DNA from 2 places in the Planococcus sp. RAB007_Raresut genome. Region 2 is predicted to be linked to the other one. Evidence: riboswitches for the same ligand, from Rfam matches in the RefSeq annotation. Region 2 holds a riboswitch; the other holds the start of a gene.
The links. Region 2 has a riboswitch for thiamine pyrophosphate ahead of tenI (thiazole tautomerase TenI). Riboswitches for the same ligand answer to the same signal wherever they lie in the genome.

Region 1 (4,203 bases), on a different contig from region 2:
CTTTTTTTCTGTTTGTGGTGAATTTTTTACTTTTTTATAGGTGATTAAAGGATATTCTCCCCTGTTGTAAGTCATAGGGCGGGTTTGTTTCCGCAGATTCGGATTTATTTGCGCTGAGCGAGATTTATTTGCGCAGCTCAGTTTTTATTTGCGCTGAGCACAAAATGAGAGAAAAAAACCACCGCATAGGCGGTGGCTTTTCACTATATCATGTCAAAAAGACTCCACTTCCAGCTTCTTGCCCTGCGACTCGTAGCCTTTCATGTAATTGATGCGGCGCTGTGCCGACGTTGCGTTGACCTGTTCGTCTGCATGATAGGAAGAGCGCACCATCGGCCCTGCTTCACAATGGCTGAAGCCTTTCGACAATGCAATTTCCTTCAGCTCGGCGAATTCATCAGGATGATAATAGCGTTCCACGTTTAAATGTTTTTTAGTCGGCTGCAGGTACTGGCCGATCGCCATGATATCGACATTGTGCGCACGCAGATCGTCCATCGTTTCAATGATTTCTTCCTTCGTTTCACCAAGCCCGACCATGATACTCGATTTCGTTGGTGTGTTCGGCGCAATTTCCTTAACCCGCTCCAGCAATTGAAGTGACCGGTCATACATCGCCCGGGCACGCACCCGCTTCGTCAGGCGTCTGACGGTTTCGATATTATGGTTGAAAATATCCGGTGCACTGTCCATCAACGTATGGAGGCTTTCGTAATCGCCTTTCATATCGGATGGCAGGATTTCCACGGTCGTTGCCGGCATCCTTCTGCGGATGGCACGCACCGTCTCAGCAAAAACAGCGGCACCGCCGTCTTTCAGATCATCCCGGGCAACCGCTGTCACCACGACATGCTTCAAACCCATAATTTCTACAGATTCCGCCACGCGTTCCGGTTCGCCCAGATCAAGTTCATTCGGCAATCCTGTTTTGACCGCACAGAAGCGGCATCCTCTCGTGCAGGTATCTCCGAGAATCATGAAAGTAGCGGTTTTTCGTTCACTCCAGCATTCGTGGATGTTCGGGCATCTCGCTTCTTCACATACCGTGTTGAGCTTTTTCTCACGCATCAATTTCTTTAGTCCTGTAAACGATTCATTCGTATTGATTTTCACCTTCAGCCAATCCGGTTTCCGTATGTATTCTTCTTGTTTTGACATTTAAACTCCTCCTAATTTTTAGTTGAGTAACTCCAATCAAGATTTTTATACTTCGTTTCCGCCAGCTGATTGATTTCGATCAATCTCTTATCCGACAGCGTAAGCGGTTCCAATTTAACGCCAAGCCCTTTTTCGAATCCCTGTTTAAAAGCAGCCTTCACTCTATCAAAATCAACCGATTTTCCAGTCGCCGTGTTGATGGAGATGGCCTTATCCTTGAACGCATCCCTTGCGCGCTGTTTTATTTCAAGTGAAGGGTAAGTGAATAAATCGAATAACTTCACGCTGTCAATTTCAATCGGAATTGACCCATGCTGCAGGATGATGCCTTTTCTTCTCATCTGGGCACTGCCCGCTGCCTTTTTCCCATCAACCAACAGCTCGTACCAGGAAGACTTATCAAAGCAAACAGCTGAATCCGTTTTCTCCATCGACGTTTCGGGTATCGCAAACTCCGCTTCAATGCCAAGTTCCTTGAATCCTTCCAATAAACCTTTTGAAATGACCAGATAAGCTTCTTTTACAGAACGCGGCATGGCCGGATGCGTTTCCGGAACCACCACACTGTAAGTCAATTCCTGATCATGAAGCACAGCGCGTCCGCCCGTCTGCCTGCGAACGATTTCCGCTCCGTAAGCTGACGCCTGCTGAAAGTCGATTTTTTTATCGGCATCCTGAAAGCGGCCGACTGAAATTCCCGCCGGCGACCAGCCGTATAATCGGATAGTTGGACCGATTTCCCCTTTGCTCAGCCATTCCAGCAACAGTTCATCCAAAGCCATATTAAATGAGGCGCTGTTATGGCCTGAATCGATGAACCCCCATGTTTCCCCCATCGCTTCTCCCCCTTTTTTTGCACAAAAAAATACACAGCTTCCAAAGATATGGACAGCAGTGCAGAGTGGTTGCATCACAATAAGCCTGCAATTACCACTTCCCTCCGCCGGCATAATCCAGATCAGGTTCAAAGGGTCCAAGCTATGCTTGTCTCAGCCCAAAAAGCGGCTCCCCTAGTGCATAATTTATTTGTTACCCAAATCCTACCATAAGGTAACTGAAAAACAAACCTCTTTTTTATTTATACTGCTCGAGAAGGTTTTAGGACACAGCTGTCGAATAAAACAAAAAGAATACACGAAGAGGAGACGGTCCTATGCCGAATACGGCCCTGCTGATCATCGATGCCCAAAATGAAATGTTCGACCCTGCCAATCCAGTCCATGAAAGTGATAAACTGCTTGAGAATCTTCAAACGCTGATTCAAAAAGCGCGTTCAGCGGGCGTGCCTGTTATTTACGTACAGCATAACGATGCCGGCCTTGTGGAAGGCACAGATTTCTGGCAGATTCACGAATCGATCCAGCCGCAAGCGGAAGACCTGATTATCCAGAAAAAAATTCCGGATTCTTTCCAAGAAACTTCTTTACTCGAAGAATTGAAATCGAAAGGAATTCAAAACCTTGTCATTGCTGGCAATCAAACTGAGTATTGCATAGACGCCACAACACAAAGTGCCAGTAAGCACGGTTTCAATGTGACGCTGGCAAAAGACGCCCACGGCACATGGGATTCAGAGACGATGAGCGCTGAACAGATCATCGGCCACCATAATGAGCTGCTAAGCGATTTCGCTGAACTTCAGGAGACCCGAGATATTCAATTTACGAAATGAGATTAATTTTATAAGGAAAGCCCCGATGGATGATCGGGGCTTTCCTTTTTGATTGTCATCTTCAAACAATCTTTGGGCTTTAGCGTGTAAAACCGCCTTCCGAATGGATGATCTGACCCGTAATCCACGCTGCATCGTCACTTGCCAGGAACTTCACCAATATCGCCGCGTCTTTCGGTTCACCTGGACGTCCGAATGGGAATCGAGGCTGCAGCGCATCTTGTATTTCGGATGTCATCCATCCGCTGTCAGTCGGTCCAGGATTCACCGCATTGACGGTGATTCCAAGCGGTGCAACTTCCGCTGACAAGGTGATTGTCAATGCGTCAACCGCGCCTTTCGTCGTGGCATAAGCCAGTTCACCCGGCATCGGGCCTTTGAACTGTCCTGACGTGAGATTGATAATCCGTCCCCCTGATTTTTTCGTAAAGCGTTTGGCAAAACCGCTGCTCAGCATAGTCGTAGCAAGCACATTCACACGGTAATGCCGATCCAGCTCTTCGATGGTCAAAGTGGAATAATCGGTATCCGTCGAATAAGCAGCGTTGTTCACCAATATATCAGCTTGACCGAGCTCGCTTTCCACCTGTTTAAGCAACGATTCCAGTTCTGCCGCTTGTGACAGATCCACTTCCAAAGACGTCACTTTCACGCCGAACCGCTTCAATTCCTCTTTCAACTGGGCCGGTTCGTCCGCTTCAATTTTCCATGGCATACTGTTGTCATACGCTGTCCAGTAGGTGAAGAAGATATTGCAGCCATTCTCCGCCAGTTCCTTGCAGATTGCAGCTCCGATGCCGTTCAAGCGGCTCGCACCTGTTACAATGGCGAGTTTGCCAGTTAATAGGCCCATTTCATTTCCTCCTTAAAGCTTTCTAGCTGGTTGACTTAACTTTATCATATCGTTTTGGTGATAGAATCCATTTTATCTTTAATTAAGTCAATTATGCCTTCATGTTCAATGATATTAAGTCAGGACTATATACACATTAAAAATAGATATATTCCGGGACACTTAAATGTTAATATATAGAAAACTTACAAGTATATAATCTGATTTTAGAAACTTGATAGTCCTTTTCCGAGGCGAAAAATACAAGTCAAAGCTGAATCCAGCGACACACTCTACTTTTCCTTTCGGCAGAATTTTGTTTTAAAACAATCCAGATGGAAAGTAGAGGAAGACATGAAAGTATTGTGGAAAGTAGTAATTTTATCTGTTTTATTCCTTGGGTTCAGTATCGGAAGCTATTGGCTCATATTCAGCCAGGGGCTCGTTTTAGGCATTCTTGTATCATTCATGCTGCTGGTGCTTTGTGTAGCTGGACTCGCTTTCAGCCTGTATGGAATTCAAAGTGGACATCTTAAAAGAA
Region 2 (4,203 bases):
CGCGCAAGGAGTCGCACTGGCAGCAGCACTGCAAGGGATCCAGTCAAAAATCTACATGCCGAGGCACACTCCGCTTTCGAAAGTGAATGCCACAAAGGAGTACGGTGCAGAAATCGTAATGGCTGGAGAAACGTATGATGAATCCTATCAATTTGCGGCAGAAGAAAAGATTCGGTGCGGCAGCACGTTTGTCCATGCATTTGCCGATGAACAAGTAATTGCAGGGCAAGGGACCATTGCACTTGAAATGCTTCGGCAAAACAGCCAATTGGACATCATCTTTGTGCCGGTTGGCGGAGGCGGTTTGATATCAGGGGTTGCTCTCGCTGTTAAATCCATCAATCCATCCATTCGGGTAATCGGTGTGCAGGCGTCTGGCGCATCTGCTGCCTATCGAAAATTCACCGGGCAAAAAATGGAACCATATTTGCCGATCAGCACGATAGCGGATGGGATTTTAGTCAGAGAGCCGGGAGCGGTAACTTTTCCAATCATTGAGAAGTATGTGGATGATATCGTAACGGTGGCTGATGAAGAAATCGCCTATGCGATCATGTTTATGCTTGAAAGGGAAAAAATGCTGACAGAAGGGGCGGGAGCCGCCGCTTTGGCTGCCATTTTATGCAACAAAATCTCCATTGACCAAAAAAAGGTCGGCTGCATTATCAGTGGTGGAAATGCAGACCCTGAAAAATTGCCATTCTATAAGAGCCTGGCTAAAACACTGCCGGATTTAAGCTTAGCAAAATAAACAGCTGAGACAGAACACTGCATAATCAGAAAAGTGGTTTTTGAACAGATAACATTTATATAGAAGAAACTCGTGAATGCAAACGAAGATTCCAGCGAGTTTATGTTCACCATTCATAGTTACAGCAATAAAAACTGCCGATCTAAAATCAGATCGGCAGTTTTTATTATTGGTAAGTTGATGGTCAGCCAGCCTATATTTAAACAGCCTTTCTCTCTTCCAAATATAAAATATTAGCTGATTTCAAGCGATTTCTTACTGTGATCCCAATCCACGCAGCCAGCGCGGCTTTAATAAGACCGACTAAAATGAACGGGACAAATCCACCCATTAACGCACCTGTCCATGAAAGATCAGCGAATATCTTCAACCAGACTGTTCCAAACGCCAATGCCATAAACATGCCAAGGACATTAGCGATTACGGCATTGGCTAATGTGTAACTCGTTTTCTCGAGATAATAGCCTATGATAAAAGCAGTTGGAATAAAGCCGAAGAGGTAGCCGCCAGTCGGTCCGAATAAGCTGCCTAATCCGCCTGACATTTGAGCGAAAACGGGAATTCCAACTGCCCCCAGCCCCAAGTAGACCAGGACAGATAAAGTTCCGTACTTAGCCCCTAAAATCGTTGCGGCCAGTCCGATTGCCAGTGTTTGCCCTGTAATGGGAACTAACGGCAATGGGATTGTTACCTGCGCCAGGATTCCGATGATTGCCGCAAATAATGCCGTAATAATCATCATTCTCAATTTTACATTTGATTCTGTCATGTCACACTCTCCTTTTAAGTTAACCAAAAAAATAATTTGGTTAACTTATATATTACCATATTTCCTATAATAACTAGATAAATATTTGGAGAGATGTTAGGCTGTTTTTAGGCATCATAAAAAAACTGAATATAAAAACACTAGGGGAGTCTTTTGAGACTGAGACGGAGCAATCCGGACCCTTTGAACCTGATCTAGTTGAAACTAGCGTAGGGAAGTGGTTGCTATGTATTTTATCTATTCTTAAAATATGATCGAAACCACTCCGTCGCTGGAGTGGTTTTTTTATTTGCCAGGTATTTTTTATGCATTAAGGGAGTGAAGGAAAAAATACATGAAAACTAAAAAGTTGCATATTATCTCTACAGGAAGGCAAGAGCCGGAACAATTAGCAGATATCATCGGCAGGATTCATTTTGACATCGATTTCATCCATCTTCGTGAAAAAACGAAAACAGCAAAAGAAGTATATAAGACGGTGGAGCTTTTAAAAAGCAAAAAAGTTCCTCTTTCAAAAATAATAATTAATGACCGGGCGGATGTTGCCTGTGTTTCAAATGTGAAAGGAGTTCACTTAGCCTATCATTCGCTGCCTGTTGAAATTGTAAAACGAAAATTTGAGGATTTGACAGTTGGCTGTTCCGTTCATTCCCTTGAAGAAGCTCAAATTGCCGAGCATCAAGGTGCTGATTATGTAATATTCGGCCATGTATATTCAACTCAATCCAAATCAGGACTCATTCCCAAAGGCTTAGAACAGTTGAGGTTCATTTCTGAATCAATTTCTATCCCAGTTATAGCGATTGGTGGAATAAAACCGACAAATAGTAGGGATGTTATCGAAGCGGGAGCACAAGGAGTCGCTGTAATGTCAGGGATATTGGAAGCAGAAAACCCTTCGCAGGCGGTACTGCAATATCGTTCCTATTTAACTAAATAATAGTTCGCTTGCAATGGTTAAGGAGAGATTTAAATGAATAAACCGTATGATGCCATTATAATCGGTGGCGGAGTCAATGGCGGAGCAATAGCTTTTAATTTGGCGAAAAGAGGAATGAAGGTTTTATTGCTGGAAAAAGACCGGCTTGCAAGTAAAGCATCTGGAGCGGCAGCCGGGATGCTGGGTGCCCAAGCCGAGTTGGATGGAGAGGGGCCGCTTTTTCAATTAGCCAGAACCAGCAGAGCGTTGTTTAACGACTTGGCAGATGAACTGAATATGATCAGCGGTGTTGATATTGAACTTGTGAAAAAGGGAATGCTAAGGGTTGCCTTAACTGATCGGGAGCAGCAGGAACACCATCGGATCAGTGGAATCCATAAACAGAACGGGGAACTTGCCGAGTTGCTTACAGGTGAAGAAGCGAGAAGAAGAGAGCCGGCATTGTCCAATGACGTAATTGGCGCAATGTATCTTGAGAGAGATGGACAAGTAGAAGCTCCGCAGTTGGCTTTAGGATTTTTAAAATCTGCCTCAGCACTTGGCTGCGTGATTATAGAATATGTAGAAGTACATTCCTTTCATATTGCAAATGGAAAAGTCAATGGCGTTGTTACGAATGAAGGCGATTTTATGAGCAGCAACATTGTAGTAACAGGAGGGGCTTGGAGCGAGAAGCTGTTGATGAAGATAGGCTTACAGCTCAAAATGTATCCTGTGAAAGGTGAGTGTTTTTCTGTACGGACAGAGTTTCCCTTATTATCAAGTACAATCTTTACGCCAGGTTGCTATCTTGTTCCGAAAAAAGACGGAAGAATCATTATAGGAGCAACCTCTGTACCGAATACATTTAATCAACAAGTCACTTTAGAGGGGATTTTTTCGTTAATGGAGAATGCAAAAAAATTGGTGCCTTCCATATCACAGAGCGAGTGGGAAAGAGCGTGGACCGGGATTCGTCCGCAAACGGCAGATGGCTTGCCTTATTTAGGTGAACATCCTGAGTACAAAGGGCTGTTTATAGCGACAGGCCATTTTAGAAATGGGATATTGCTGTCTCCGATTACCGGAGAGGTGATGGCTGATTTGATTGAAGGAAAATCTCCTTCAATTGATATATCTCCTTTTCGTGTAGATCGGTCAATCAGGAAAACAATCCAATAATGAGGTGAAGAAAATGATATTGACGGTAAATGGAGATCAAGTAGAAGTACCCAATACAGTGAAAACGATAGCCGAACTGCTGCAGCATTTTGAGTTGAACAATAAAGTAGTAATTGTTGAAAAAAACGCTGAAATATTGGAGAAGGAAAAGCATGCAGAAACTCTGATTTCCGATAAAGATAAAATTGAATTAGTCCATTTTGTAGGAGGCGGATGAACATGTTGAAGATAGGAAACCATGAATTCTCATCAAGATTATTATTAGGCACGGGCAAATATCCAGACTTTGAGATCCAAAAAGCAGCGGTAGATGTGTCGGGTACAGAGATTCTAACGTTCTCAGTCCGACGAATGAATATATTTGAAGCGAGCCAGCCGAATTTCCTAGAAAACCTGGATATTTCAAAGTATACCTTACTACCAAATACAGCTGGGGCCAAGACTGCTGAAGAAGCGGTAAGGATTGCAAAACTGGCTAAGGCATCAGGCCTTTGTGACATGATTAAAGTGGAAGTAATCGGCTGCCAAAAAACATTGCTGCCGGATCCAATTGAAACGTTAAAAGCATCAGAACAACTATTA

Region 1: linked by a shared signal. The riboswitch ahead of AC2Q9J_RS13240 (lipoate--protein ligase family protein) and the one ahead of tenI (thiazole tautomerase TenI) in region 2 are both predicted to bind thiamine pyrophosphate.

What each region holds. Positions count from the first base shown of each region.
Region 1 is NZ_JBXYIF010000006.1:94,984-99,186, forward strand. It holds gene lipA (lipoyl synthase) at 214-1,158, opposite strand; gene AC2Q9J_RS13240 (lipoate--protein ligase family protein) at 1,170-1,994, opposite strand; TPP riboswitch at 2,077-2,180, opposite strand; gene AC2Q9J_RS13245 (cysteine hydrolase family protein) at 2,312-2,830, shown strand; gene AC2Q9J_RS13250 (SDR family oxidoreductase) at 2,910-3,683, opposite strand; gene AC2Q9J_RS13255 (hypothetical protein) at 4,017-4,203, shown strand, end outside.
Region 2 is NZ_JBXYIF010000001.1:385,381-389,583, reverse strand. It holds gene ilvA (threonine ammonia-lyase) at 1-751, shown strand, start outside; gene AC2Q9J_RS01920 (biotin transporter BioY) at 951-1,520, opposite strand; TPP riboswitch at 1,653-1,753, shown strand; gene tenI (thiazole tautomerase TenI) at 1,855-2,460, shown strand; gene thiO (glycine oxidase ThiO) at 2,494-3,621, shown strand; gene thiS (sulfur carrier protein ThiS) at 3,635-3,838, shown strand; gene AC2Q9J_RS01900 (thiazole synthase) at 3,841-4,203, shown strand, end outside.